3 linked regions of the Thiorhodovibrio frisius genome follow. The protein of the gene in region 3 binds, or shares a complex with, the protein of the main gene of each other region. Links are inferred from orthologs where the notes say so. Each region holds a gene or a part of one and is shown on either strand. Other genes may lie near its edges.

The links.
Region 1: the proteins of dnaN (region 3) and dinB are in contact, whole or in part, in a solved structure (PDB 1OK7), measured with the Escherichia coli proteins. The link is inferred for Thiorhodovibrio frisius from one-to-one orthologs.
Region 2: the proteins of dnaN (region 3) and Thiofri_RS03880 are in contact, whole or in part, in a cryo-EM structure (PDB 8GIZ), measured with the Escherichia coli proteins. The link is inferred for Thiorhodovibrio frisius from one-to-one orthologs.

Annotation. Positions count from the first base shown.
Region 1 is NZ_CP121471.1:3,540,971-3,552,075, forward strand. Bases 8,285-11,105 are described here. They hold dinB (DNA polymerase IV), read right to left. Parts: upstream 10,382-11,105; coding sequence 9,188-10,381; downstream 8,285-9,187. Other genes in these bases: Thiofri_RS16135 (ADP-ribosylglycohydrolase family protein), read right to left, coding at 10,463-11,105. Also shown: Thiofri_RS16085 (3' terminal RNA ribose 2'-O-methyltransferase Hen1), read left to right, coding at 1-477; Thiofri_RS16090 (polynucleotide kinase-phosphatase), read left to right, coding at 474-3,023; Thiofri_RS16095 (hypothetical protein), read right to left, coding at 3,244-3,453; Thiofri_RS16100 (Rha family transcriptional regulator), read right to left, coding at 3,763-4,530; Thiofri_RS16105 (TraB/VirB10 family protein), read right to left, coding at 4,567-5,874; Thiofri_RS16110 (TraK domain-containing protein), read right to left, coding at 5,874-6,794; Thiofri_RS16115 (TraE/TraK family type IV conjugative transfer system protein), read right to left, coding at 6,805-7,380; type IV conjugative transfer system protein TraL, read right to left, coding at 7,389-7,670. UniProt on the Escherichia coli protein: Poorly processive, error-prone DNA polymerase involved in translesion repair and untargeted mutagenesis. Copies undamaged DNA at stalled replication forks, which arise in vivo from mismatched or misaligned primer ends.
Region 2 is NZ_CP121471.1:767,662-778,939, forward strand. The notes cover bases 3,814-6,807. They hold Thiofri_RS03880 (DNA polymerase III subunit delta'), read left to right. Parts: upstream 3,814-4,781; coding sequence 4,782-5,834; downstream 5,835-6,807. Other genes in these bases: mltG (endolytic transglycosylase MltG), read left to right, coding at 3,814-4,113; tmk (dTMP kinase), read left to right, coding at 4,156-4,785; Thiofri_RS03885 (PilZ domain-containing protein), read left to right, coding at 6,193-6,549; Thiofri_RS03890 (TatD family hydrolase), read left to right, coding at 6,609-6,807. In the rest of the region: fabD (ACP S-malonyltransferase), read left to right, coding at 1-260; 3-oxoacyl-ACP reductase FabG, read left to right, coding at 257-1,000; acpP (acyl carrier protein), read left to right, coding at 1,105-1,341; fabF (beta-ketoacyl-ACP synthase II), read left to right, coding at 1,767-3,005; more of mltG, read left to right, coding at 3,055-3,813; more of Thiofri_RS03890, read left to right, coding at 6,808-7,397; ribosome assembly RNA-binding protein YhbY, read right to left, coding at 7,435-7,740; Thiofri_RS03900 (YhdH/YhfP family quinone oxidoreductase), read right to left, coding at 7,776-8,768; Thiofri_RS03905 (hypothetical protein), read left to right, coding at 8,827-9,366; glk (glucokinase), read left to right, coding at 9,486-10,499; Thiofri_RS03915 (autotransporter assembly complex protein TamA), read left to right, coding at 10,512-11,278. UniProt on the Escherichia coli protein: Part of the beta sliding clamp loading complex, which hydrolyzes ATP to load the beta clamp onto primed DNA to form the DNA replication pre-initiation complex.
Region 3 is NZ_CP121471.1:220-7,831, reverse strand. The notes cover bases 4,239-7,047. They hold dnaN (DNA polymerase III subunit beta), read right to left. Parts: upstream 6,294-7,047; coding sequence 5,184-6,293; downstream 4,239-5,183. Other genes in these bases: recF (DNA replication/repair protein RecF), read right to left, coding at 4,239-5,138. In the rest of the region: parC (DNA topoisomerase IV subunit A), read left to right, coding at 1-1,364; gyrB (DNA topoisomerase (ATP-hydrolyzing) subunit B), read right to left, coding at 1,487-3,892; more of recF, read right to left, coding at 4,098-4,238. UniProt on the Escherichia coli protein: Confers DNA tethering and processivity to DNA polymerases and other proteins. Acts as a clamp, forming a ring around DNA (a reaction catalyzed by the clamp-loading complex) which diffuses in an ATP-independent manner freely and bidirectionally along dsDNA.

The sequences.
Region 1 (11,105 bases), 3.5 Mb from region 3 along the record:
GTCTCGCCCGAGGTGCTGCGCGTCGCGGCCAAGATGCTGCATCTGGATGAATGCTCCGAGCGGCAACGCCAGCGCCTGGCGTTGTTTCAAAGTTCAGCCTTGTATCGCGACGCGCGTTATCGCGGCTTCGATGCCTTGGTGGTCAGCGAGGTCATCGAGCATGTCGACCCTTCGCTCCTGAAAACCCTGGCGCGCATGTTGTTCGGCGAGGCCCAGCCGCCGTTGCTGATCCTGACCACGCCGAATCGCGATTACAATGCGCTCTATCCCCGACTGCCGGCTGGCGATCGGCGCGAACGGGATCACCGCTTCGAATGGTCGCGGGCGGAGTTCCAGGACTGGTGCTTGCCCGTCGCCGCGCAATACGGTTATCAGGTGCGCTTCGAGCCGATTGGCGACCCGCACCCGGAATTGGGTGCCTCGAGCCAGATGGCGATCTTCACCCGAGCAGACAGCCGCGAGCGTGCCCCGGCATGACCATTACCCTGCCAGTCTTCTCCCTCATCATGCTGGTCGGTGCTTCCGGCAGCGGCAAATCGACCTTCGCCCGACGGCATTTTCGCCCCACCGAGGTCTTGTCCTCGGATACCTGCCGCGGCTGGGTCAGCGATGACGAGACCGACCAGTCCGCCACCAAGGACGCCTTCGAGGTGCTGCATTTCATCGCCGCCAAGCGGTTGGCCGCGCGACGCCTGACAGTGATCGACGCGACCAATGTGCAGCCCGACGCACGCAAGTCGCTGCTCGCCCTGGCGCGACGCTGGCACTGCTTGCCGGTCGCCATCGTGCTCGATCTGCCGCCGGCCCTGTGCCACGGTCGCAACCAGGCGCGCGCGGATCGCCAATTCGGATCCGAGGTAGTGCGCCGCCAAGCCGATCAGCTTAAACGTTCTTTGCGCAGTCTGAAGAAAGAAGGTTTTCGCCAGATCGTGCGGCTCGACTCGCCCGAGGCCATCGAGGCCGTGCGCATCGAGCGCCAACCGCTGTGGAACGACCGCCGCGCGGATACCGGCCCTTTCGATCTAATTGGCGACGTGCATGGCTGTTTCTTTGAGCTGTGCGATCTGCTGCGCACCCTGGGCTACCAGGTCAATGATGATCCCGCCCAGCCCAGCGCCCAGCACCCGGAGGGTCGCCGCGCGCTCTTTCTTGGCGACCTGGTCGATCGCGGCCCCGCCACGCCTGCCGTGCTGCGCCTGGTGATGCAGATGACCGCCGCAGGTCAGGCGCTCTGCGTGCCGGGCAATCATGAGGCCAAGCTGAAGAAATGGCTCGACGGTCGCCAGGTCAAGCCAACCCATGGCCTGGCCGAATCCATCGCCCAGCTCGAAAAGGAGTCGGCCGCTTTTCGCGCCCAGGTGCGCGACTGGATCGATGGGCTGGTCAGTCATTATGTGCTGGACGGCGGCAACCTGGTCGCGGCCCATGCCGGCCTGGCGGAGGAATTCCAGGGCCGCGCCTCGGGTGCGGTGCGGTCTTTCGCGCTCTATGGCGAGACCACCGGAGAGACCGATGCCTTCGGCCTGCCGGTGCGCCATGACTGGGCGGCGGCCTATCGCGGCCGGGCGCATGTGGTGTATGGCCATACCCCGGTACCCGAGCCGGTCTGGATCAACCGCACCCTGTGCCTGGATACCGGCTGCGTCTTCGGCGGGCGGCTGACGTCGCTGCGCTGGCCGGAGAAGGCGATCATATCCGTTCTGGCCCGGCAGCCGTATTACCAGCCGGTGCGACCGCTGGCCGATCCCTCAACATTGATTGCGAGGCCAGCAGACCTTCTCGACATCACCGACATTCAGGGCTTGCGTCACATCGAGACCGCGCTGATCCCGCGCGTGCGCATCGGCGAGGATCAGGCAGCGGCGGCCTTGGAGGTCATGAGCCGCTTCGCCGTCGATCCCCATTGGCTGATCTATCTGCCCCCGACCATGGCGCCGGCGGCGACCTGCCCGGAGGGCGAGTATCTGGAGCACCCGCGCCCGGTGCTGGAGGATTATCGGCGGGGCGGCGTCACGCGTCTGATCGGCCAGGAAAAGCACATGGGCTCGCGCGCGGTGGTCATCGTCACTCGCGCCGATGGCGTGGCGGCCCGGCGTTTTGGCGCCACCGATCGACGCGAGGGCGTGATCCACACCCGCACCGGACGGCCCTTCTTTGCCGACCGGGCGTTGGAGCGCGCCCTGCTCGAACGGCTGCGCGGCGCCGTCGCGGCCAGCGGACTCTGGGAAGAATTCAACACCGACTGGCTGGCGCTGGATGCCGAGCTGATGCCCTGGTCGGCCAAGGCGCTGGAACTGCTCAAAAGCCAATATGCCACGGTCGGGGCCGCCGGCCAGCGGGGATTGGCCGCGGCAGTCGATCTGCTCGATCAAGCGGTCGCGCGTGGCGGTGCTCCCGAGGACTTGCTCGCGCGTTTTCGCGCGCGCCAGACCATGCTGGACGATTATGTCGCAGCCTATCGGCGCTATTGCTGGGACACGCCGTCACTGGAAGACTACCGCCTCGCGCCCTTCCATCTGCTCGCCGCCGAGGGGCGAACCTTCAGCGATCGTGATCATCTCTGGCATATCCAAACCCTGGCGCGTCTGTGCGCGGCCGATGCCTTGCTGCAAGCGACCGCCTATCGTCTGGTCAACCTAGAGGATGCGCACTCCGAACAGGCGCTGATCGATTGGTGGCTGGAGCTGACCGGGCGCGGTGGCGAAGGCTTGGTGATCAAGCCGCTCGATTGGGTCACCACCAGCCAGTCAGGACAGCGCGGCAAGTGGGTGCAACCAGCGATCAAATGCCGAGGGCGCGAGTATCTGCGCATTATCTACGGTCCGGAATATACGCATCCCGAGCATCTCGGGCGACTGCGCGCCCGAAGCCTGGGCTCCAAGCGCGCACTGGCCCTGCGCGAGTATGCGCTTGGGCTGGAGGCGCTCCATCGATTTGTCAGTGGCGAGCCGTTGTATCGGGTGCATGAGTGCGTCTTCGGTGTCCTGGCGCTGGAGAGCGAGGGTGTCGATCCGCGACTCTAAACACGAGATTATTCTCCGGACGGCGGCTCAAACGTGAAAAAATTCCGCACGACGACCAAGCAACAAGGCGAACCTGGCGAGCTTAACGCGGGGTTGGAACATCGGATCCGGCACAGAGTCCCTGTCGGTACCCTGCTCGATAAGGCATTGACTGGATTCATGATTCATTATTGGATCATCTCGAAGTCCGCGAAGAACCTCAGGCTGGCGTCGTTCGAGATTAACGCACGGAGCTTTGATTTTCTTGGCCAACCCCGTGAGTCACCGCCAGCGAAGCTCCTTGTTCCCGGCAAAACGGCCAGGGCGCAGAATGCGCCGCCGCGTAGAAGGTGACCGGCAGCGGCAGGAAATGATTATCTGGCCGCACGGTTGCCCCCGAGCGATACCAGACCATGTAGTGCCAGAGTGGACGCGCCATGGTCTTGATCATGCAAGGTCCATGCAAGGACAGCCTTCTTGGCTACGAATCGGCGCACAGCGTTCGGGCCTCTCGATCAAAGCGCGCCCGACGACAGCCGACGACAGATCAGCGCGCAAGCGACCCCTCATGCGGGGTAGACGTGAGTAACCAATCGAAGTGGTTGTCCTCGGTGATCCGACACAGTGCCATGTTTCCGGCACTGTCGATCCGCAATCCAGCGGAGGTGATGGCCGCTCTAGGCGGCTGGAGCGATCACGGGGATTTAGCGATTGCTTCGCCGCTTGCGCGCGGCGCTGTCACAATTCTGACAGGCAGGCGTTAGCCCGCAAGCGAGAACACCTCATCCAGCACATCGATGGGATAGCTGTTGACCGAACCGAAGCGCTCGTCTGGAATACTGCCGATGCGCTCTCCGCGCTCGCGCGCTAGCTTGGCGGCGGCCATCCCTTTCTGGCGCGATTCGGAGATTGGCAATCGAATACCGTTCTGCTTCATGTAGGCGGTGATGGTCCGGTAGCCCGTATCGCTACCCATCAAATCGACACGCTGTTCGAGTCTCGCGATCCGCTCCGCTTGTTCGGCTTGGTCTCGTTCGGCTGCGAGCAGCGCCTGCCCATGCGCGATCATCAACTCGGCTGGAGAGAGAGGCCGGACTTGGGTCTTCTCCAATGCTTGCCAACGCCGAACGACGCGCAACCGAGCCTGATCGTTGTAACCGGTGAGCAACGTGAGGGTGTGATCCTTGTCGAGGTCGATCCGGGCAATGTACCCACGATCATCCTTCTCAATCGTAACACCCTGTATTTTATGTTGATCCAGTTTTGGTTTATCGTCCAGGTGATAGAGATTCTTCAACATCTTTCGGATATCGCGAAGAACATGACCATGCGTTTTCCCGGTCAGTTCCGCGATCTCGCGGCTCGACATGGCCAACGGAAAAGTCTCCGACGCGTTCAACACCATCAGTCCCATAACGAATGCTTCCCCTGATTGTGATACCGATTGAACAGCGTGATTGAATGGGACCGGCGATGCCTGCGGCAAGCCAGAACCAGGACTGTTGCTGTTGACTTCGGTTCCAAACATCGGCTCATCGCACAGACAATCCCTGTCGAGTGCGGGTTATTTTTGATCAAGCGAATCAAGCTTCAGCCCCACGCCCCGGTTCAGAATCACCTCCACCCCGCGCCCGGCATCGACCTCGAGCACCGGGAAGATGGTCTCGGCCAGATCCAGGTAATACTCGGCCAGGCGATCCAGCGCCTTGCCGGTCCCAGAAATGGCCGCGCCTTGCAGGGCCTGTCCGGAGAAGACTTGCTGGTAGGGCATGGTGGTTCCTCCAGTGGCGACCGAGGCGACCGGCACGGTGCCGAACAGTTGGCTGAAGCCCTGCATGAAACTCACCTGCATGGCCCGTCCGATGACCTGGCCTTGTTTGTTCACCAGTCGTCCGCGCACGCCGACCTTGCCGTCCTCGCCGACGGCATAGCCATCGATGGCGACCTCAATGGTTCGCCCATCGCGGCGCACGCAGTTGATGGACTCCGCGCGCAGATAGACCCGTTCTGAGCCCAGGTCGCCGTAACCACCGACCAGGAGAAAACACTCGCGGATGTCGGCGCGGAAGCGGTTGGGCAGGATAGCGTTGTCCTTCAGGCGCAGCAGCGCGGGATAGGGATCCTGGCGCGCGGTGCGACCGGTGGGCGCGTCCATGCCGGAGAGCAGCACGCCTTGGAGGATGCTGCCTGCGGGGATGCGGACTTCCGAGATGGCGTCCTCGGGGTTCTTATCCTTGCCGGCGGCTTTGGCCGCATCGCCCTGGACGTGACGGATGCTGAGGGCGGGACCAGCCGGTTTGGCGCTGCCGGCTGGCTCGGAGACGGTGGCGCGTGGCGCATCGAAGAGCTGATCCAGCGCTGGTGGCTCGGAGTGGCGAATCTCTGGCTCAGAATTAGCGGGAGTCTCGGCAACATCCGCCGGTGATGGCGGCACCCAGAGGTCGGCTCCCTGTCCAGGGGGAAGCGCTGCCTGGCTTTTGAGCTCTTCCCGCACGCCGGCCAGCTCGCGTTTCAGGGCCTCCAGCTCCGCCTGGCGCTCGCGGCGCAGCGTCTGCATCAGGGTCGCGCGATTGCCCGCGCCCTCGGCGGCATCCAGGCCGAGTTGCTCCAGGTTGTAGGCGATCTTGCGCACGTCCCCTTCCAAGGTCTGCAAGCGCCGGCCCAGGCCATCGATGCCGAGGTCGCGCGGATCGACATCGGTGAGTAGATTGTTGACCAGGCGCCGGCGCTGCGCCTCGCTGTCGCGGTCATCCTGCGGTGCGGTGGCGATCAACACTGCCAGCGAGCCGACGATGACGCCACCAGTCCCCAGGGTGATCCATTGACGCAGGCGCGGGGACAGGCGCTCCCAGTGTTCGGTCCACTCAGCCATCAGCGGGTTCCTCCCGGCTGAGCGGTACGCGCGGCTGGATTTGCGCGCGAGGGATCGATCGCGACCAACAGGGTCGCATCGGCTCCGGGATGCAGCGGACCGCTGGGCCACAGGGCCGCAGCCGCAATGGCGCCTTTCCCGCCGGCTTGGCACTGGCTTTCATCGAGCACGACCGGCTGGTCGCCCTTGACCCGCACCCTGGCGGTCAGAAAGCGCAGTGCATCGCCGTCGTATGTCTTCACCTGGCTCAAGTTGACATCCGCACCGCAGCGGATCGCAGGACCGAAGCGCACGCGACCTGACCGATAGCCATCGGGCACCTCACCCAAGGCCAGGGCACGAAAGCCTTGGGTCAATTCCGCGACGTACTGCTGCGGCTGGCGCCAAATGGCCACGGGCGCCATGTCTGGCTGCACTGACGCCGACTCAGTCACGGCGGACGACGGGCGGGACGCCTTACGCTGGTTCTCCAATCCCGGCACAAGCAGACGAATCTCGCGTGGCGGCACCCGACGCGGCGCCAGCGTCAGCGCCACCGTGGTCTGGGCATCATCGGCATCGGTGATGTAGAGGGTCGCCGGGGTCTCCTCGGCGGTGGCGACATAGAGGACATTCCCATCGACCTCGGTCGAAACACTGGAGACCGTCCTGACCGACGGTGATCGGAAGGGCGTGACAATGCGGTTGAGGTGATCGATGGCCAGTTCCAGGATGACGGTACTGCCCGGTTCGACCGTGACGGTGCGCGGTCCGAGGGCCAGTTGGGCATCCTTGGTGGTGGCGGGCTGGTTGGGATTGGAGTCAGCGCTGGTGCGCAGAAAGGGACTCGCGGCCTGAGAACCCAGACTCGTCACGGCGAGCCCCGTTCCGAGCAGGGCGGCCTGGATGGAGACGGTAAGACGACGGGGTTGGAAGTGCATGCGGGAATCCTCAAGGTTGCGCGGTCGTGCGCGGACCGCCGGGATAGACATCCAGATGCCGGATCACCGGGCGGTAGTGCCGGAAGCCGACCTGGATTTCGTAGGTGCGTTGATGGCGGACGGGTTCGGCGCCGGGACCGGCACTGACCTGCTGGCCGGTGACGAAGAAGGTGTCGCTGGGTTGGTCATAGCGCAGCGCATCGGGGGAGAAATGCATCGCCACCCGTTCGCGCTTGATGGCGGCGACCTGTTCGCCGATGACGGCGAGCACCTCGCGACGCAGCGGCGGGGACAGCAGGGGTTCGAGCGCCGCGCGGATGAAGTCCGCCGAGCCGGCGCTGACATTGCCGAGCAGTCCGGCGACATGCACCGCCCAGGCTTCCTTGACCGAGCGACTGGCGCTGTCGCGGGCGATATTGACCTCGCCCTCGAGGATCGGCGGGACCAGCACCACAGTGCGATCCGCGCGCACCAGGGCGAGCAGTGTCAGCAGGTTGATGAGCAGCAACACTGCCACGACCAGGCGGTGGAAACGATTCTCGGCGTTCAATCCGCGCCAGGTGCGGCTCAGGGTGTGAAAATCCATGGGCGACCTCAGGGCTGAAAGCGGCGGGTGAAGGGATTTGGGCAGCGCCGCGCCTTGAGCGGAACCAGCCCGTGCCAGTAGCCCCAGTGCAGGGTGAAGCCATCGGGGCGGCTGTCACGAAAGCGCCCGTAGAGCCGCGACAGACCCAGTCCCAGGGCGAGGAAGATCAGCAGTCGGTCGCTGAGCATGCCGATCACGAGCATGAGCACCAGCGGGATGAGTTCATCGAGCCGCCACAGCAGCAGCGAGGGCGGGTCATCGACGCCATGGGGAAGCGCAAGGGGATGCATCGGGCAGACCTCCGGCAAGTGAGTTGAATGCCGGGTAGCCTGCGCGATTGCGCGTCGATCAGCGACACCGAGAGTTCGGTGAAAATCCGAGCTTTCGTGCTTGCCCTGTCCAGGGAAGATGGGTAAGGGCAAGCAGGTTGGGCGGGGCTGGCTGGCCATGCGGGCTGTCTGGGTCGCATCAGCCCGGCGGGTTTGAGCGGCCTGGCTTCGAGGCGGCGCTCGGCACGCCGGCGCCTGGTTCCCACCCGGACTCCGGGCCTGCTCGTCCCAGCGCGGTCTGGCCCGAACTGGGCTCGGCGTCGGTCGATGCGCTGACCGGGTTCGGCGAGCGCCTCGCGCGCGTCAGCGATCAGCAAGCAGCATTAATAACTCTCCCGAGTTTTTGTAATGCTTGCTAGCTAGCTAGCTGGCGCGCGCGCGTGAGGAAGCGAGGGTGAACGGCGATCACCAGCAGTTCTTGGTCCTGGCTGAACTGCACGAATGTTCACATTAAAAACATGCCGTCCAAGCTCGGATTTTTAGAGGATTGCATGATTTTACAGTGGCCTGTCCTTTGTTTCTGGCCATTAAACCAGCCATAAGCATCCGCGTAGCGCGGCTTTCGCACTCAAAGCCATAGGGAACAATGCTGCGGTCATGGGTCTTCATGGCAACCGAGCTGGGTCTTTTTGTTCACCAGCACAGGCAACCTGGTGCACCAGTGTGGGGAAAGGGTTGCATCAGGCTAATCACTTTGGTTCACCAGCCCTAGGGAACCTGGTTGTCGATGCCGGGGAACTGGGTGCTCTCCCTCCTGGAAAGCGGGGTTCCCTAGTCCGGTGAACCTGGTTCTCTCCCAGGTACCCCGGTTCTCCAGCCTGGGAACACGAGGTCACCAGTGCGGGGGCAACGGGTTCGCCAGGGTTAGTGTCTCTTGTTCACCAGGCCACGGACGCTTGTTCACCAAGGCGGTGCATCTGGTTCCCGAGTTCAGGACACTTTGTTCACCCGTTCAGGGACGCTTGTTCACCAGTCCAGAGACGCTAGAGGCCAGATGACCAGCGAGTTCGCTGGCCACCAGCGGCGCTGTGGGCCGGACTGTCTCTCGATGGCAGGATGTGATGACTTGCCTGGGCGAGTTCGCCTGGAACCCCGATAGGCTTGAGGTCTTCAAGCGCGCACGTTCGCCCCGGCCCCCTTTCGATCAAGGAGCACGATTTCGACGATGATATTCGTTCTGGTCCATGGCGGAGGCAGTTCAGGGAAGGATTGGGCCGTGGTCGCGGATGGCTTGCTGTCGCCTTGGCTCAAGGCCGGTGGTCCTCCGGTGCGGATGCCGCTGGCTCTCAGGGTTTCCAGGAAGTCGCGGACATTCGCTCGCGCGCGGACGTTCTCGGTGGTGAACAATTTGCTGCGATGACTCAGCGCCTACCCTCCCCGCTCGATGACAGCGGTGGCCAGCGGGATGTCCTTGGTGACCTGGGGGCAGGCATCGGCGTCGATCCGGATAGTCATCTTTTGGGTTCTCCTGAAAGGCGTCAGTCACAATGGCGATGGGTGCTGAGCCCGCGTTGAATGGCTTCGGCACCAAAACGCTGGCGGATGGCGTCGAGTGTCTTGGTCAAGGTCGGCTCTTCGGGCTCTGGTTGCGCGTTAGCCGCGTCGAAAAGATCGAGCTGCACACGCCGATTGGACTCGGGCCAACCGGAGAGTCCGAGTCCGATCAGCCGCACGGGGCGGCTGTGCCAGGACGTTTCGGTGGTGAGCATGGACCGGGCGATGCAAAACAGTTGCTGTTCATCCGCTGTCGGACGCGTGAGCGTGCGCGAGCGGGTGTGGGTCTCGAAGGGGAAGAAGCGGATTTTCAGCGTCACGACGCGCCCTTTGTTCCCCGTCTGCCGGGCTAGCCAGCTGACCTCCTGCGCGGCCCAATGCAGGGTGCTTTCCAACATCTGGGGATCGGTGACATCTTCGGCGAAGGTGGTTTCCTTGGAGATGGATTTGCGCGGTCGCTCGGGATGAATCTGGTCGTCGGCGATTCCGCGTGCCTGACAATAGCACTGAGTACCAGCGCGCGCGCCCAGATGACGGCGCAGGGTCACGAGCGGGAGTCGGCGCACGTCGCCAATCGTTCTGACACCCAGGCGCCCCAGCCGAGGCGCGGTCTTGGGGCCGATGCCGCGCAGTACCTGGAATGGCATGGGGTTGAGAAATGCATCCACTTGGTCAGCCAGCACGACCGTCAAGCCATCGGGCTTGCGAGCGTCAGAGGCCAGCTTGGCGATGAGCCGGTTCGGTCCGATGCCGACCGATGCGGTCAGACCCACGGCCTGGCGGATGCCGGTCTTGACCTGCTCGCCGATGACCTGAGGCGGCCCGACCAGGGCGGTCAGACCGGAGATGTCAAGATAGGCTTCGTCGATCGAGACCCGTTCGATCTGCGGGGAGAGGGTCGCGAGCACCGCCATGATTTGTTCGGAGACCTGCGCATACTGGGCCATACGCGGGCGGACATAAACCGCTTCCGGCGGCAAACGCCGCACCGCCTGTGCGATGGGCATGGCGGAATGCACGCCGAAGCGCCGCGCTTCGTAGGAGCAGGTCGCCACCACGCCCCGCTGGCCCGGCTGAGCGCCGACGACCACCGGGCGCCCCTGCCACTCGGGATGGTCGCGTTGTTCGATGGCGGCGAAGAAGGCGTCGAGATCGACATGCAGGATCAGGCGTGACATGGCTGCAACCAGCGCGAAGGATTCCGATGATGATAATCCGATGGGCGCCTGCCCCAGAGGGCCTGTGACTGAGCCGCACGTTTAGGGGACGCTGCAAGCCGAGGCGAAACGGCTCGCTTCGCGCACCAGACGGTCAGCATCTTCCAGCTTGGCAAGATACTCCATCGGCAAGGCGCCCAGTCCGCGCGCGGCGCCCCAGAGGCCGCCGGCCATGGCGCCGATGGTGTCGACATCGCCACCGACCCGGCGGGTGAAGTCGAGCAGATCGACGAAGGGTTCGCGCAGATGCCGCAGGGCGATATAGACGGCTGTTGGGCAGGAACCGGCGGCAGTGATCGAGCGGCCGAGCTGCCGGGCGACGATGCTTGGCGCAATCGGCTGTTGGGCGCCAAGCCATTGCTCGGCGGTAGCGAGTTTTTCGGTCACCACTGGGCTCCATGACGCGGCTCTGATGGCGGCCCAGATGTCGCTCGGACTGCACCCGGTGAAGACCAAGCTGGCGACCAAGGCGATCAGCGCAGCGCCTTCCTTTCCGTCAGGATGGGCGTGAGTGATCTCGGCGGCGCAATGCGCGGCCGTGATGAGTGTGTGGGTTCCCTGCCCGGCGAAAAAGAGTCCGATCGGCACCGCGCGCATGGCCGCACCATTGCCGAAGGAGCCCTGGGTATAGACCTTGCGGCTGGCACTGCTCCAGTGCTCTCCGCGTCGGATGCGCTTGAGGATG
Region 2 (11,278 bases), 770 kb from region 3 along the record:
ATGCCAGCGTGGCGGCGGCTGCCGATATCGAACAAATCCGCGAGTGGCTCGCCCAGCAACTGTATCGTCCGGTGCGCTGGGTGGCGACCATTCAGGCTATTGCCGATCGGGGTGTGGAGCTTTTCATTGAATGCGGGCCCGGCAAAGTGCTGGCTGGCCTCGGTAAGCGCATCGACAAGACGCGACCGACCAGGGCTATCTTCGATGCCGAAACACTGCGGGCGGCCATGACGGAGGCTCAAGACAGAGGCAATCCATGATGGAAAATGAAATCGCACTGGTAACGGGTGCAAGCCGCGGCATTGGTCGCGCGATCGCAGTTGTGCTGGGTCAAGCAGGCGCGCGAGTGGCGGGCACGGCTACTACCGAAGAAGGCGCGCAGCGCATTCAGCAGGAACTCATCGGCCAAGGCGTGCGCGCGCTTGGGTTGTGCATGAATGTCACAGACTCAGCCAGCATGGACGCGGCGCTTGCGCGCATCAGCGACGAATTCGGCGCCGCGCCTTCGATCCTTGTCAACAATGCCGGCATCACCAAGGATAATCTGATGATGCGCATGAAAGACGAGGAGTGGGACGCGATCATCGCCACCGACCTGAGTGCGGTTTTCCACCTGACTAAACGCTGCATGCGGGCGATGACCAAGGCGCGCCATGGTCGTATCATCAATATCACCTCGGTCGTCGGCTTCAGTGGAAACGCCGGGCAGACCAACTACGCCGCAGCCAAAGCGGGCTTGGTCGGGTTTTCCAAGTCGCTCGCGCGCGAAATCGGGGGCCGTGGTGTCACTGTCAATTGCGTCGCACCGGGCTTCATCGCCACTGACATGACAAGTGCCCTGCCAGATGCGCACCGCGATGCACTGCTTGGGAGCATTCCGCTCGGGCGGCTTGGGCAGGCCGAGGAAGTGGCTGCCGCTGTTGCATTTCTCGCCTCGCCTCAGGCCGGGTACATTACGGGCGAGACCCTGCACGTCAATGGTGGCATGCTGATGGATTAAGGGCCGCGAGAGGCGGTTTTCGGCTTTCAAATAGGGGTTTTTATCTCTAAAATACCGCGACCCTCGCCCCTTGGGGGTTTCATTCACCGGAGGTTTGTCAAACAATGAGCAGCGTTGAAGAGCGAGTCCAGAAAATTGTCGTCGAACAGTTGGGCGTCAAGGAAGAGGAAGTCACCCCGGAGGCTTCCTTCGTTGACGATCTCGGTGCCGATTCGCTCGATACTGTCGAACTGGTCATGGCACTTGAAGAGGAGTTCGAAACCGAAATCCCCGACGAGGATGCCGAGAAGATCACCACCGTCAAGCAGGCGGTCGATTACATTAACGCCCATTCGGGGTAAGACAGGATTTTGGGGGAGGCCCCCATGCAGACTGAATTGAGACTTTCCTGAGTTCGGTTCATCCGTGCCGCCCAAATTCTGAAATCTGGGTGTCGCGATGTGCCGGATGGGACCGGATGGGCCAGAAGTGCTCGCGGAGGTTCTCGATGGCGTCGCATGCCGGGGTGGAGCGGCTGTCGATGGATTTCACCATGTGAATTTCATCCAGCCTGGTGGGAGTTGCCGTGAAACAACGGCGTCTCGTCCGCTGGGTTAGCCGGGATCATCAGCCTTAAGCACCTTCAGCATAAGTGCCCCCAACAGTCTGTTCGTCAGGTTTTTGATGCCCTATCCGTGCGGATCTGTTCGGTTCTCCACCCGGTTCTACCGGGGGCGAACTTGGCTCAAAGGGCATTCGTCAGCAGGAGCAAGTGAAGAGGTGATACATGTCAGGTAGAAGAGTCGCCGTTACCGGTCTGGGTATTATTTCCCCCGTCGGGCTCAATATCGCCTCCGCCTGGGACAGCATCCTGAATGGCCGTGGTGGCATTCAGGCCATTACGCACTTCGATGTGACGCCCTTCAGTACGCGTTTTGGTGGTCCTATCTATGACTTTGACGCAACCGAGTATGTGTCGAAGAAGGATCTGCGCAAGATGGATGCCTTCATCCACTACGGCATCGCGGCTGGCACGCAGGCGATCCGCGATTCCGGGTTGGAGATTAACGACGCGAATCGCGAGCGCATTGGCGTTGCGGTTGGTTCGGGCATCGGTGGTATCACCGGCATCGAAAACAACTATGGCAACTATCTCAGTGGCGGGCCGCGTAAGATCTCGCCATTCTTCGTGCCGGCCAATATCGTCAACATGGTGGCCGGGGATCTGTCGATCAAATTTGGTCTCAAGGGGCCGAATTTCTCCATCGTCTCGGCTTGCAGTACCGGTACCCACAACATCGGCGAGGCGGCCATGATGATCCGCCATGGCATGGTGGATGTGATGATTGCTGGTGGAGCGGAAATGGCGACCTCGCCGGTTGGTCTCGGTGGTTTCGCCGCCGCGCGGGCGCTCTCGACGCGCAACGATGATCCCCAACGGGCGAGCCGCCCATTCGACAAGGATCGTGATGGTTTCGTGCTCAGCGATGGCGCCGGCATTATGGTACTTGAGGAGTACGACATGGCGCTCGCTCGGGGCGCCACCATTTATGCCGAGCTTGTCGGGGTGGGCATGAACTCAGACGCCTACCATATGACCGCGCCATCCGAGGACGGGCAGGGCGCCTGTAACTGCATGAAGCTGGCGCTGGCCGATGCTGGCCTCAACCCCGATCAGGTTGACTACATCAATGCGCACGGTACATCCACCCCAGCCGGGGATATTGCCGAGGTCAAGGGTGTTAAATTGGCGATGGGCGATCATGCCAAGCGCGTGGCAGTGAGTTCGACCAAATCCATGACCGGCCACATGCTTGGTGCAGCCGGTGGAGTCGAGGCCATTTTCTCGGTGCTCGCTCTGCGCGATCAGGTGGCGCCACCCACCATTAACTACGAAACGCCCGACCCCAACTGCGACCTTGACGTGGTGCCTAATCAGGCGCGCGAGATGCCGATGAAGGTTGCGCTCAGCAACTCCTTCGGGTTTGGCGGCACCAATGGTACTCTGATTTTCGCACAGGCTTGAGGGCCTTGAGCCGCGACGGCCGATCTTGGGCGCGCGTTGGCGGATGGTGATGAAAAATACCCTGATCGCCCTGTTGCTTCTCCTCGGTCTCGGCGCTGGCGCTGGATATTATTATTGGGAAGATTACCAGCGCTTTCTGGCAATGCCCATCGACTTGGGTGAACCAGACCCGGACGGCGAGCCATTGATTGGCAAACCAGTGATTCTGGAAGTTCCGCGCGGGGAGGGTCTTCGCACCCTCGCCAGTCGGCTAGAGGCGGATGGGCTGATTGAAAATGCGCATTACCTGATCGCGCTCGCCTACAACCGCCAGCAGGCCGACCAAATCAAAGCGGGCGAATATGCGCTAACGCCGGGCATGACCCCAGCGCAGCTCCTTGATCAGCTGGTCTCTGGTCGCTCGATTCAATACCCAGTGACCCTGATCGAAGGGCGGACTTTTCGCGATGCCCTTGCCAGCATTGCTGCCGAGCCTGAGTTCAAGCATGAGCTCGAAGGTCTAAGCGACGACGAGATTCTTGCCGCGCTCGATCTCGACATCGAGCATCCGGAAGGTTGGTTCTTCCCTGATACCTACTTATTCCGCCGCGGGGCGAGCGATGTTCAGGTCTTACGCCGGGCGCACGAGCGCATGCGCGAGGTGCTCGATGAAGAATGGGCCGAGCGCAGCGCCGATCTTCCGCTGACATCCCCCTATGAGGCGCTCATTCTTGCCTCGGTGATCGAAAAAGAAACAGCCCTGGGCAGCGAGCGTCCGGAAATCGCCGGAGTCTTTGTGCGGCGCCTGCAAAAAGGCATGCGGCTACAGACGGATCCAACGGTGATTTACGGCCTGGGCGCCGATTTTGACGGCAATTTAAGACGCGTTGATCTCGAAACGGATTCGCCTTACAACACCTATACCCGCAGCGGTTTGCCGCCGACCCCGATTGCCTTGCCCGGGCGCGCAGCCATTCACGCCGCCCTGCATCCAGAAGAAGGCGAGACGCTCTATTTTGTCGCGCGTGGCGATGGTAGCCACCATTTCTCCGCCTCGCTTGATGAACACAACTGTGCCGTGCAGCGCTTTCAGCGCGGCGGTGACTGCGATCCGGCCCGCTTCCGTTGAATCTGGATGCCGGCAGTGAGCGCACAGGCGGCACGAGGATGCTTGATCACGCTCGAAGGCATCGAGGGCGCTGGTAAATCGACCCAGCGTGAGACCCTTGCGACGACACTGACCGAGCTGGGCATCCCTTTTTTGCAGACGCGCGAGCCTGGGGGTTCACCTATCGCTGAGCGTATTCGTGCCCTGTTGCTGGACCCGGCGCATAAGGGACTTTGTGCCCAAGCCGAATTGCTGCTGGTTTTTGCCGCACGCGCCGAGCACTTGGACCAGACCATGCGCCCGGCGCTGGAAGCCGGCACTTGGGTGTTGTCTGATCGCTTCACTGATGCGAGCTTTGCCTATCAGGGCGGGGGGCGTGGTATTCCGGCTGAGTCGATCACCGGGCTGGAGTCGCTGGTGCAGGGCGAGCTGCGTCCCGACCTAACCTTTCTGTTTGACCTGCCAGCCGAGATTGGTCTCAAGCGTGCCAAAGCGCGAGCGGACTTGGATCGCTTTGAAGCCGAAACGCTCGAGTTCTTTGAGCGGGCGCGTCAGGTCTATTTGCACCGTGCGAAGCAGGAACCTGGGCGCTTTCGGGTGCTGGACGCGACCCTGGATGTCGAACAGGTTGGGCGACATGTCCGTCAAGCGCTCATAGACTTTGTCACCAGGATGCAGTCCTCGGGCCAATGAGCGAGATGGCCTCTGCTTCGGCCCCCATCGCCGGCGGGGACTTTCCTCCCTGGCTGTCTGGCCATTGGCAGCACCTGTGGAAGACCTACCGCAACGCCCGCTTGGGGCATGCCTGGCTGTTAACTGGACCTGCCGGACTGGGCAAGCGGCTCTTTGCTGACCGGCTTGCCCAGGCGCTGCTTTGTGAACATCCTGGCGAGGATGGCGTGCCCTGTGGTGTCTGCGCCGAATGTCATCTGATCAAAGCAGGTCATCATCCGGATTTGCAGCGCATTGTCCCCGATGCCGAAAGTGCCAGTGGCGAGATCAAAGTCAATGCGATTCGCGAACTGGTCGCGCTCGAGAACCTCACCAGCCATCGCGGGCATTTCAAGGTTGTCCAGATCGTTCCGGCTGAGGTCATGAACAACGCGGCGGCCAACAGTCTGCTAAAAACTCTGGAGGAACCGACTGAGCGTACCTTGCTGCTGCTGGTTGCCGATGATGCAAGCCGGCTGCCGGCGACCATTCGCAGTCGCTGTCAGCAGTTGGTCTGCGTGCCGCCGCCAGAGCGCGAGGCGCTGCCCTGGCTCGGTGCGATGCTTCAGTCCCCACCAGCGCCGCCCGAGTTGCTGTTGCGTCTGGCGCGGGGTGCGCCTTTGAAAGCGCTGAGCCTGGGGAAGGCGGATTACCTCAGTATGCGTCGCCAGGGATTTCAGCAGTTTCTGGGCGTTGCCGAGGGCCGCGAAGACCCGCTTGCAGTGGCGGCCGCTTGGCAGTCCCAAGATATCCCCATGTTACTGGAGATTGTGCTGGGGTGGTTGTGCGACATCGCGCGGTTGCTTGGCGACCCGCAGGCGCAATATCTCAGTAACCCGGATTTGCAGGATGCACTGCAAGCACTGGCCTTGCGCCTGTCACGCGAGAAGCTACATGATTATCTGCGCCAGCTCATGGGCGCGCGGGCACTTCCGCAGGCTTCGGTCAACCGGCAACTGCTGCTTGAGTCCTTGCTGATTCGTTGGGCACTTTTGGGCAGGGCGGGCGCAATGGCGTTAAGATCCCAATGAGGTGTTATGCTGCTATACCGGAACCTTTGGATTTTGGCTTGTTCCGGGTCGGGTGACGGCCACGGGGGACACCGTGAATACTTCTCCAGTTATACATCCAAGGAGGCTGCTTCCCGGCGGCGTCCTGCCGCCGAGAACCCCGTGGCTGTCACCCGACCCAAAACCGAAAATCAGTTTGCGATTGTTATAAGTCAGCATGATTTGATGAGGCGCCAGTCAACCGCCCCAACTAAGCTCCACGCAAACCCAGCCAAAGACGGCAAACGGGGGGTATCGAACAGACCAATCTGCGCTGCCGCTTGTTGCTTTGGGCATGAAGCCGTTACCAGAAATCGGCACCGGTAACCAGGACTAGACGATGGAAGGCGAAAAAAAATCCGGCCGTCAACGCATTCTAAGCTTTGCCATCAAAGATAAGAATGCTCTGTACGCATACTATATGCCCTTCGTCAAAAACGGTGGGCTTTTTATCCCAACCACTAAGCGTTATCAGTTAGGCGATGAGTTGTTTTTGCTGTTGCAACTCATGCAGGAGTCCGAGCGCATCCCGGTTGCGGGGGAAATTATCTGGATCACGCCGGTCGGTGCCGAGGGCAATCGCGCCGCGGGGGTCGGCATTCAATTCAGCGATCAGGATAAAGGCATCGCTAGGCGCAAGATCGAGGAATATCTCGCTGGCGCACTGGAGTCTGATCGCGGTACCCATACGATGTAGCCGGGGTTTGGGCTAGGTTCTAAGTTCTAACTGCGTTTTAACTTCCTGCGACCCGCCAGATGTTAGTCGACTCCCACTGCCATCTCGATCGCGTTGATTTAAGCGCCTACGACGGCGATTTTGCCGCCATGATGGAGCAGGCAGGACAGGACGGGGTGAGGCGGATGCTCTGCGTTGCGATTGATCTTGAGCATTATCCCGCCATGCGCGCGCTCGTCGATCCCTATCCCCAGGTGCTGGTGTCGGTTGGGGTGCATCCGAGCGAACAGCAGGGCCATGAGCCCTCGGTGGCTGAATTGGCGGACCTTGCCAGCGCCGATGCGCGCGTGGTGGCCATCGGTGAGACCGGGCTTGATTATCACTACAACCAGGGTGATCTCAACTGGCAGCGCGAGCGCTTTCGCCGTCATATCCAGGCCGCGCATCAATGCGGCAAACCGCTGATTATTCACAGTCGCGATGCGCGCGAGGATACCATTGCTATTTTGCGCGATGAGAACGCCGCCGCAGTTGGCGGGGTGATGCACTGCTTTACCGAGACCTGGGAGATGGCGCAGGCGGCGCTGGAGTTGGGCTTTTACATTTCCTTCTCAGGCATTGTTACCTTTAAAAGCGCCGAGTCACTCAGGGAGGTTGCCCGGCAGGTCCCGCTGGAGCGCCTGCTGATCGAAACCGACTCGCCCTATCTCGCGCCCGTGCCACACCGGGGCAAGAAGAACGAGCCGCGTTTGGTGCCGCTGGTGGCGGAGAAGATCGCCGAAATCCGTGGCCTAGAGTTGGCGGAAGTCGCGGAGATCAGTGCGCGCAATTTCGAGCGGCTTTTTCTGCAACCCAAATGGGCCGCCTGAATGCAAAGGTGGGCAATGGCGGTCCCGGCCTTAGCGGCTAGATGGCAGGCAGGCGAAAGGGTTCGGCCTTATCGGGATTGTGGCGGTAAAGGCTGGCGGCATTGCCCACTCGCTGGACCAGTTCAGCCCCTGTCTCCTCAGTGATCGCGGTGATGAGCTGGTCCCGCTCGGCGCGGTCGCCGGCGCTGATCTTGACCTTGATCAGCTCATGATGATCCAGCGCAATGCGGATTTCTCGCAGCACGGCCTCGGTCAGGCCATGCTGGCCGAGCATCACCACGGGTTTGAGATGATGCGCCTGCTGTTTTAGCCAGTGGCGTTGTTTTGGGGTGATACTGGGCATGGTGAAAAATGTGTTTTCAGTCGGGGCCAAGTGACTCAGCTGGCTTGCAGATCCACCAGCACCCGGCCATGGGTCTGCCCGGCCAGCATGCGCTCGAAGGTGGCGGGTAGCGCATCCAGGCTAATGGTATCTGTGCGGATGGGCTCCAGATCCACTCGCCAGTCCTCGGCAAGGCGGCTCCAGAGTTGCTGACGCAACACCTTGGACACATCGACCGAATTACATCCGAGCAACTTAATGCCACGCAAAATAAAGGGCATGACCGTGGTGTTAAGCTCTGTCCCAGCAGCCAGGCCGATGCTGGCGATACTGCCATTGGGCGCCAGGGTGCGGGTGATCTGCCCGAGCATGTCACCGCCGACATTGTCGATGGCACCGCCCCAGACGGCTTTTTCGAGCGGTCGCTGTCCGCCTGGGAGCTGGTCGCGTCCAAGGATCTGCCCGGCACCGAGGCTTTGCAGCCAGGGATGTAGCTCAGACTTGCCAGAGACGGCGGCCACCTCGAAGCCAAGTTTGGCCAGCAGCGCCAGCGCAATGCAGCCAACGCCACCGCTTGCCCCGGTGACCAGAATTGGCCCCATGGCGGGTTCTTGACCATTAAGCAGCATCTGATGGGCTGCCAGAGCCGCAGTCAGGCCAGCAGTGCCGAGCGTCATGCTTCCGGCCAGATCCAGGCCCGGTGGTAGCATAGTGAGCCAGTCGCCCGGCACGCACAGGTACTCGCAATAGCCGCCGTCATGGTCAAAACTCAGGCCCCAACCGGTGGTCAGTACCGCATCGCCGGGGTGAAAGTCCGAATGCGCCGAGACCTCCACGGTGCCGCTGGCATCAATGCCGCCGATCAAGGGAAACTGGCGCAGAATCTTGCCCTTGCCGGTTCCGGCCAGGGCATCCTTATAATTGATTGAGGAAAAATGGACCCGGACCAGCACCTCGCCCGGTTTGGGATCGGCGATGGTCAGGGTTTCGACTCCGGCGCGATGGCCGTCGGCGTTGTGATGAATGCGAAAGGCGCGGGCAGTTCTCATATCCGGCTCTTGGGTTGGCGCGAAACTGGTGTGGGCGACATGGGGGCGCTACCTTAACATGGAACGACAAACAAGCGATCCCCGACCGCGCTCAGCAGCAAGGCCCTCGCGATGGTGGCTGGTGCTCGCCTGTCTTCTGGTCGCGATCCTGGCGACGCTGGTGCTGAAACTGCGGCCCCTGTTGCAGACTCCGGTTGCTGTGCTCGCGCAAGCGCCGGCAAGCTGCAACCTGCGCCAAGGGCCCTGCACGGCCGAGTTTGCAGATGGTGGGCAGGTAATGCTCGCCATCGCTCCTAGCGGTATTCCCTTGGTCAAACCTTTGCAGCTCAAGGTGCGGCTTGCACGGATGCGAGCGCCACTGCGGGTCGAGGTCGACTTTCGTGGTGTCGACATGGACATGGGCTACAACCGTGTCGTTCTCGAAGCTGTCGCCGATCCTGACGAAAGGCGCGCGCCAGACAGCCACAGCTATCGCGGTAGCGGCATTTTGCCGCTGTGCGTGCGCCAGCGCATGTTGTGGGAAGCGCGTGTGCTGCTATTGGAGCCCGAGGGTATTCGGGCGGGCGCGTTTCGCTTTGAGACCCGGCGTGGGGACTGAGTCAGGTTGTCGGTTCTTGGCCATCGGGTGCGCATCGGGGCGGACCTGGCCGGCGCGTCCGGTATACTATTTTCTCCGCGCTTTGCAGGAAAACCACGAGCCAGTTGGGAGACCCTGAGATGACCGTATTGGTTGGCGATGTCGGTGCCACGAAAACCCAGATTGCGATCGCCGAAGGCGATGGCCAAAAGTGGCTGTTGCGCAACCAGCGCCGCTACGCGAGTCGGGAATATCAGGGGTTGGGCGAGATTTTGACCCAATACCTGGCCTCACTGGAGCAGCCTCCCAAAGCAGCGGCCCTGGCAATTGCCGGCCCGGTCGCGAATGATCGCTGCGAGGCGACCAATATGCCCTGGCATCTGGATGCACGGGCGCTGGAGGCCGCGACCGGAATCGCGCGCGTGCGCCTGCTCAATGACCTTGAGGCCATTGCTTGGGGCATTCCCGGGCTAGACGACGACCAGCGCCTGACGCTACAGGCTGGCGATCTAGATGCGCGTGGCAACATCGCTGTGGTCGCTCCCGGCACTGGCCTTGGTCAGGCCGGTCTGTTTTGGGACGGAAAGCGCCATCGTCCGTTCGCGACCGAAGGCGGCCACACTGACTTTGCACCGACAGATGCGCGCGAATTCGCCCTGCTTGAGTCTTTGCAGGCACGTTTTGGCCGGGTGAGCTGGGAACGGGTCGCCTCCGGTATGGGCATCGAAAACCTTTATGGCTTTCTGCTCCAGTATCGTGGCGCCGCGCACCATCCGCAGATGGCCGAGGTGCTGGCACAACAGGACAAACCCCAGGGAGAACAAACAGGCGATGTGGCGGCGACGGTGGCCGCTTTGGCCGCAACGGGAGACTGCGACATCTGCCAGGAGACCATGGCCTGGTTTATGCCGCTGCTCGGTCGCGAAGTGGGCAATAGCGCACTCAAGCTCATGGCGCGCGGCGGAGTCTATCTGGCTGGTGGTATCCTGCCAAAAAATGTTGATTTGCTGAGGAGCGGGGGATTTTTGCAAGGCTTTGTTGATAAGGGGCGGATGCGCGGGTTGCTCGAGGCTATGCCGGTGCATCTGGTGCTTGAGGAAGGCTGCGCCCTGATCGGTGCCGCGCGTTTCCTGAGCGACCCGGATATCTGCTGACCCCAACACCAAATGCTTGATCCATCCGATCCCCCCGCAGGCGCGACAGGTCGGCGCGCACGCCGCATCCAGTTCCTGTTGGTCGCTTTCTGGCTGCTGGTTTTGGCGCTGTGGCTGCCCGGTGCGGCGGTGGCGCTGGAGCTGAAGGTTGAGGTGACGGGCTTGCGTGGCGAACAGGAAAAGAACGTCCTTGCGTTGCTCGGCATCTATCAGGAGCGCGCGGACAAAGACATCAGTGCACTGCGGCTGTTAGCACTGCATCGGCGAGCGCCGGAGCAGATTCGCAAGGCGCTTGCGCCCTTCGGTCTTTACCGCGTGAGCATTCAAGACACACTCACCGAGCCCGCCACTGATGGCGGCACCTGGGTAGCCAGCTACAAGATCGACCCGGGGCCGGCGGTGCGCATTGCCAGCATCGACTACCAGATCACAGGACCGGGAGCCAGCGCTGGCGTTTTCCCGGACGCCTTCCCGATGCAGGTGGGCGAGGTGCTGTTGGATTCTAACTACACCAAAGCCAGAGACAGCATCGAGACCATTGCCTCCGAGCAGGGTTATCTGGACGCGACCATGACACGCCATCAGGTGCTGGTCAATCTGGACAGCTATGAGGCCCGGGTGTTCTTTCATCTCGACACTGGGCCGCGTTATTACTTCGGCCAGGTCAGCTTTGAGCAGGACCTGCTGGCACCTGACTTTTTGCAGCGCTTTGTGCCGTTCGAGTCCGGGGCGGTCTACGATCCCGACGACCTGCTTGAGCTACAGGGGCGCTTGCTGGG
Region 3 (7,612 bases):
ATCTCGAACGCCTGATGTCGCATCTCTATGCAACCACTGACCTTGAGAAGAGCTACAGGGTCAACATGAATGTGATTGCCCTGGACGGCAGACCCCATGTGATGGGTCTGCCTGAACTGTTGCGCGAATGGTTGAGCTATCGCAACACCACCGTGCGCCGGCGACTGCAATACCGGCTTACCAAGGTTGAAGAGCGCCTGCATCTCCTCGCAGGCTTGCTGATTGCGTTCCTCAACATTGATGAAGTCATCCGCATTATTCGCACCGAGGATGAGCCCAAGCCTGTATTGATAGTCCGCTTTACTCTCAGCGACACTCAGGCTGACTATGTGCTCAATACCCGGTTACGGCAACTCGCCCGACTCGAAGAAGTAAAAATCCGCGCCGAACAGGCAGACTTACAAAAAGAAGAGTCCCAGCTGAAACACCTGCTGAACAACCAGCCTGAGCTTACGCGCTTGATTATTGATGAAATCCGCAATGATGCCGAGAAATTCGGCGATGATCGCCGCTCCCCGATTTGTGAAAAGGCTGCATCTGTGGCTCTTGGCGATACCGATTTGATACCGAGCGAAGCTTTGACTGTCGTGCTCTCTGAAAAGGGGTGGGTCCGGGCGGCCAAGGGCCATGACATTGAGCCAGAAACTCTCACCTTTAAAAGCGGTGATTCTTTTGGCATGGCGGTGCGCTTGCGCAGTCAGCAACAAGCGGTATTTATCGATTCCACTGGACGCAGCTATTCCTTGCCAGCCCACAGCCTGCCCTCAGCGCGCGGACAAGGAGAACCTCTCACCGGACGTCTGGAGCCGCCGGCAGGCGCGTTCTTTGTCAGCGTTTTAGCTGGCGAGCCTGAAAGCCGGTATATTCTGGCATCCGATCTCGGCTACGGTTTTATCTGCACCCTCGCCAATCTTTTTGCGAAAACAAAAAGCGGTAAAGCGGTAATCAACCTTTCAGCTCCGGACCGGCTGCTGCCGCCCGTTAAGGTGCAGTCTGCGACAAACTCCAAGGTTGCGGTAGCGACAAGTACCGGTCATTTGCTGCTATTTGCGCTGTCAGATTTACCTGAACTCGCCAAGGGCAAGGGCAACCGGCTCATTGGTATTCCCGCAACCCGCATGAATCAAGACGGAGAGCGCGTCAGCGCAGTGGCGGTATTAAGCGAGACCGACACTCTGATTGTTGAGGCCGGCCAGCGCCAGTTTAGCTTGAAGCCAGCGGACCAATCTCATTATCAGGGTGATAGGGGCAGACGCGGCGCCCTCTTGCCACGCGGCTTTCGCCGGGTCGAGCGCCTGATCCCTCTAAGCCCCGAGGCGAATCAAAACAATGACCAGCTCTTTGACTCAGATAAAGACCCTTAGTAACGGTTCAAAAATTACCGATACAGGTAGGTTGGGCAAAGCGCAGCGTGCCCAACTTCAGAAGGCAAAGTTGTATCGCTAGTTCTTGAACCGTTCCTTAAGCAAAAGACTGCCACTGGCTCTTAGATATCGATATTTCCCGCTTCGAGTGCATAGCGCTCGATGAATTCTCGCCGGGGTTCTACCTGATCACCCATCAGGGTCGTAAATATCTGGTCGGCCGAGACAGCATCCTCAATGGTGACCCGCATCAGCCGACGGCATTCCGGGTCCATTGTGGTTTCCCACAGTTGTCCGGGGTTCATTTCGCCCAAGCCCTTATACCGCTGAATGTGATATCCCCGCTTCGCCTCACCAATTAGCCAGTCGTAGGCCCTAGCAAAACTATCAACCTCCACGCTCTTATCCCCGCGCTCAACCCGGGCGCCTGGTTGCAAAAGTCCATCAAGTTTTTCGCTAAGAGCAGCGATTCGCTGGTAGTCGGCAGAAGAAAAGAATTCAAAGGGCACCATGCGCGTCTCCGGAATGCCATGCACCATGCGAATCAGTTCCAAGGCCCCAGGACCGCCTGCGTCATCGCCGCTGACACTGATGCGATAATCGATCGCCGTTCCACTGTTGGCACTTAAGGCCAGAGTTAAATCTTGAATCCATTGCTCGCGGGCAGCCTGATCGAACCACAGATCTTCAGTCATGCGCGGAAGGCTTAAAAGCTCACCGAGAAACAGAGAGTCATACCGATTGGCTAGGCGGGCAATAATGGCGCGGTAGATCTGAAACTCTCGCGTCAATTCCTCCAACCCAACCGCCGACATTGGCGGGGTATCCGCACTGAGAGTCAAGGCGGCATTGTCCAAAGCGGCACGCAGCAGGGATGCCCCAAGCTCGGCGTCGTCGAGCAGATAATCCTCCTGTTTGCCCCGCTTGACCTTATACAGCGGCGGCTGAGCAATATAGACATAGCCCCGGTCAATGAGCTCAGGCATTTGCCGGTAGAAAAAGGTCAGCAGCAGGGTGCGAATATGGGCACCGTCGACGTCCGCATCCGTCATCACGATAATGCGATGGTACCGCAGCTTGTCCGGGTCGTATTCCTCTCGGCCAATCCCACAGCCGAGGGCGGTAATCAGCGTGCCCACTTCGGCAGAGGACAGCATTTTATCGAAGCGGGCTTTCTCTACGTTTAGGATCTTGCCTTTTAAGGGCAAAATTGCCTGAAACGCCCGGTCGCGACCCTGCTTGGCGGACCCTCCGGCTGAGTCACCCTCCACGATGAAGAGCTCAGAGCCCGCTGGATCTTTCTCCTGACAATCGGCAAGCTTTCCGGGAAGACCGGCAATGTCCAAAATCCCTTTCCGTCGGGTCATTTCACGAGCCTTCCGGGCCGCTTCGCGCGCGCGGGCCGCATCAATCATTTTATTGGCGATGATTTTCGCCTCAGCCGGATTCTCCTCTAAAAAACTATTCAAGTGCTCGCCGAAAAGGCCTTCGACGATTGGCTTAACATCCGAGGACACCAATTTTTCTTTGGTCTGGGAAGAGAACTTGGGATCCGGCACTTTCACCGAAACCACTGCAGTCAGTCCCTCGCGCGCATCGTCGCCAATCGGTCGTGTCTTCTGATTCCGGTCCAGTGTTTCCCGCTCGATGTATTGGTTTAGCGTCCGCGTCAAACCTGCGCGAAATCCCGCCAGATGGGTGCCCCCATCTTTTTGTGGAATGTTATTGGTGTAACAAAAAATGGTTTCCTGATAGGACTCGTTCCATTGCAAGGCAACTTCAACAACATGATCGTTGCGCTCGTCGGTAAAGAAAAAGACCGTCGGATGGATAGGCGATTTGTTTCGATTAAGATGTTCCACAAAAGCGCGAATGCCGCCCTTGTATTCGAAAACATCCTCCCGATCAACGCGCTCATCGCGCAATGCGATGCGAATCCCTGAATTCAGAAAAGACAGCTCCCGCAGTCGCTTTACCAAAATGTCATAGTGAAATTCGCAATCAGAAAAAATCTCTGTTGAAGGTTTGAATCGAATCTCGGTCCCCGAGGCTTCGACTTCGCCAATCGGGCGCAAAGGCGCGACAGGCGCACCCAGGCGATATTCTTGTTCGTACAGGGTGCCACCACGCCAAATCCGCAAGTTGAGTGTCTCCGACAGCGCGTTCACAACCGAAACGCCGACACCATGAAGACCACCGGAGACTTTGTAGGAGTTGTCGTCAAACTTACCCCCGGCGTGAAGAACCGTCATTATCACTTCAGCCGCAGAACGATTTTCTTCCGGGTGATGATCAACAGGGATGCCCCGCCCATTATCTGCCACCGAGACTGAGCCGTCGGTATGGACAGTCACTCGAATGTCGGTGCACTGGCCCGCTAGGGCTTCATCGATGGAATTATCCACCACCTCAAAAACCATGTGATGAAGACCGGTGCCATCGTCAGTATCACCGATGTACATCCCCGGACGTTTGCGAACAGCGTCCAGCCCGCGCAGAACTTTAATATTAGATGAGTCGTAGGCCATTGAGAAACAGAGTAAATTGGTTAACCGAAGAAGGCTCCATTATACCGGTTCTTGGCTCATCCACCGGTGGGCATTAGAGAATTTTTTGAAATCGACTAAAGATATCGTCCTTAGTTCGGACAGCGCGACTATTTCTGTCAAGACTAGCGCGAGGAGAGATTGTCCTGTCCGTGCTAAGGGACCAAGATGCGCGGTGGTTTCAGGGTTAATCGGCTGGACAGATGACGCCCTGTTCCACGTGAAACATTTTCGAGGAATCAAGGACCGGCTGGCTGAGGGCCGTCAGGAAGACCTGGCAGCTATGAGTTTGAATCATGCCAACCAGACTCTGTGCATTTTCCTCACTCAATTCCGAGCCAATATCGTCCACTAGCCAAATGTCTCTCGGTGACTTTGCCCCGCCGAGTTGGCTAGCCGCGATTTGAAGCAGAATCCCAAAAGCTTTGTTTTGACCGCGCGAGCCTAGTCGCACCCCGTCCCTGGTCACCACTTGGAAGTCCGCTCGATCAGGCCCATGAAAGGTAAAGCCACGACGCCGATCCGTTTCTAACATTCGGACCAAGTCCCTTCGAAGATGCTGCTTGTCAAATCCCCCTACCCACCGAATTGAGACTTGCCCGTCGCCAATCCCAAAACTTCCACAGCTCTCCTGAAAACATTTGTTTAACGACAAGCAGTAGCCTTCGCGCAGTTGTTCAAGCTGTAAACTCAGTCTCACATAGGGCTCATCCCAAACAGGCGGTCCGCTCGCACCGGCTTTTAACCATGCATTTCGCTGGCTCAAGGTGCGCCGATACTCGCGCACCAAACTTCCATACCCTGGTTCCACGTGGAACAAATTCCAGTCGATGAACCGCCGACGCAGTTCCGGCTGACCCTCGACTAACAGGTAAACTGAGTCACTGATCAGCCGTACCATCAGTTTATCAAGCTTCGAATCAGCCCCTTTCCGTCTACCCGCGAGCGCCGCCTCGGCTTTCTCGCAAGACCGCGACCCCCTCCATTCAACCCCTGAGCTGTTAGTTCCCCAACAACCGACAAAGCAGCGTCTCCCGCCCTCCTGTCGCATTGGTCCCGCTTTCTTACCCCGAAAGGTACTTCCCCGGTTAAGGAAATAGATCGCTTCAAGAAAACTGGTTTTTCCGGCACCATTGGACCCAATAACCAGATTGAGCCCTTCACCACACTCCAAATCGCAAGCTTCCAGATTTCTGATCCCTTCAATCCGTAACCGCCGAATCCACATCAATCCTCCATACTCTCGGCCCCAGCAGAACAGACAGCACCCCTCCTAAATTCGCATCGGCATCACGACATAAAGCTCATTTGGAGACTCAGGATCGCTCAGGATTGCACTGACTTCAGAATCAAGGAAACGCACCTCCACCGACTTCCCATCAAGAACATTCAGCACATCGAGCCAGTAGCCGACATTAAATCCGATCGTTGTACTGCCCCCCTGGTAGTCAATCGCAATCTCTTCTTCTGCTTCCTCATGCTCCGGGTTACTGACCTCAAGTTTGAGCGTCCCTTCCTCGAACGTCATACGCACGCCTTTTTGCTTCTCATACGACAGGACCGCCGTGCGTGCCAGAGAATCCTTGACCGCTTCCCGTTCCAACAGTGCTGAGTGCTGAAGTTGGGTGGGAATGACCCTTGAATAATCCGGGTACCGCCCATCGATGAGCTTCGTGGTCACCACGTTATTGCCAACCCGAATAACGACCGTTCGATCGCCGATTTCGAGCCGGGTTGTTTCTCCGACCTTACCGGCCAGAAGGCGTTTGAGTTCAGCGACGGTTTTCTCCGGCAGAATCAATTGCCGCTTATCTTCCCATGATTGAAGCGCGCTCACGGCAGATTCCGCCTTCGCGAGGCGATGCCCATCTGTAGCGACAGTGACCAGCCTACCAGGACAAATTTCGAGCAGCAGGCCGTTTAGGTAATAGCGCACATCTTGATGCGCCATTGCGAAACTGGTCCGCTCAATCATTCGAGCCAATACGGCTGTTTCGACCTCAAATGCCTGTTCGCTGGCTTCTCCTTCCAGTCCAGGATAGTCTTCCGCTGGTAAGGTGCTGAGCGAAAACCGACTCCGCCCACAGCGAACATATCCTCGAGTATCGCTAACCTCCAGGCTAATCCGACTGTTTTCAGGCAGCGCCTTGCAAACATCAGCAAACTTTTTTGCCGGCAGAGTAATGGCTCCGGGTTCGACCACCTTGCTTGCGATGTTGCTTGATATCTGCAATTCCAGATCTGTCGCCGTGAGCAAAAAGCCGTCTTCTGTCGTTTTGATCAGCAAATTACTCAAAATAGGCAAAGTCTGCCGTCGCTCAACAACGGCTGCCACGCTGGTTAACGCAGGAACCAAGTCTTCGCGCTGTACTTCTATCTTCATAGTCTTAAATAAAACCTAGTAGTCGTAGTAAGGCCTGTGCGTAACCGAAAAAAGCAAAAATCTTGTAATTTACTCAGTGGGTTGAAAGCAGACGAGACGGTGGGCCAAGTGCCACGGGAGCTGTGGATAAAATGTCGATATTTATTTTTCCACGACTGTGCCGGACTTATCCACAGTTATGAGGTCAGAGTTCTCAACAGGTTTTTACAATCCTCATCGATTAGGGCATCTGCGACACGCAGTTCCGCGATTTTCTTTGCCGCATGAATCACTGTGCTGTGGTCCCGTCCCCCAAAAGCCTTGCCAATTTCAGGCAAGCTGTTCTTGGTCAACTCTTTTGCAAGGGTCATGGCGATCTGACGCGGCCGCGTGATCGAGCGGGTGCGCTTGGCGGAGAGCAGATCTGCGGTGCGGATTTTGTAATATGCCGCCACGACCTTTTGAATATTCTCAATGGTGACCTGCTTGTCTTGGGCAATCAGCATGTCGTGCAAGGCTGTGCGCGCGAACTCTAGGTTAATGGGCACGCCCGTAAACCTGGAATTTGCCCCGAGTCGACGGAGTGCGCCTTCAAGCTCCCGCACGTTCGAGCGCAGGCGTTTGGCGACAAAAAAGGCGACCTCTTCGGGTAGCTCAATGCCAAACAGACTCGCCTTGCTCTGCAAAATGGCGACCCGCGTTTCCAGATCGGGCGGCTCGATTGCCACCGTCAAGCCCCAACCAAAGCGAGAGCGCAGCCGTTCCTCGAGTCCCGCCACTTCTTTTGGGAAGCGATCACTTGACAGAATGATCTGCTGTCCGGTATCGAAAAGTGCATTGAAGGTATGGAAAAACTCTTCTTGCGAGCGATCTTTTCCGGCAAAAAACTGCACATCGTCGATCAGAAGTGCGTTGACCGCGCGATAACGCGCCTTAAATTCATCCATGCGGTTGTGCTGTAGTGCCTTGATCATGTCGGACACAAAACGCTCGGAATGCACATAAAGGATGGATGCGGCCTCATTGCGGTCGAGAATGGTATTGCCGACCGCCTGCATCAGATGGGTTTTTCCAAGGCCGACACCTCCGTAAATGAACAGCGGGTTGTAGCTGACCCCGGGGTTGCTGGCGATTTGCAAGGAAGCAGCTCGTGCAATCTGATTCGACTTCCCCTCAACGAAGGTGTCGAAGCGAAATTCGGCCGAGAGATTGGATGCGCGCCGGCGCTCGAGCATCAAGCGATCATCGCCTGCAAGGCCGTCGGTCTGTTCGCGACTATCCGGTGTCTTTGCGCTGATTGCGTTCCCTGTGTTCTTGACGAGCGCGCCAACCTCTAGCTG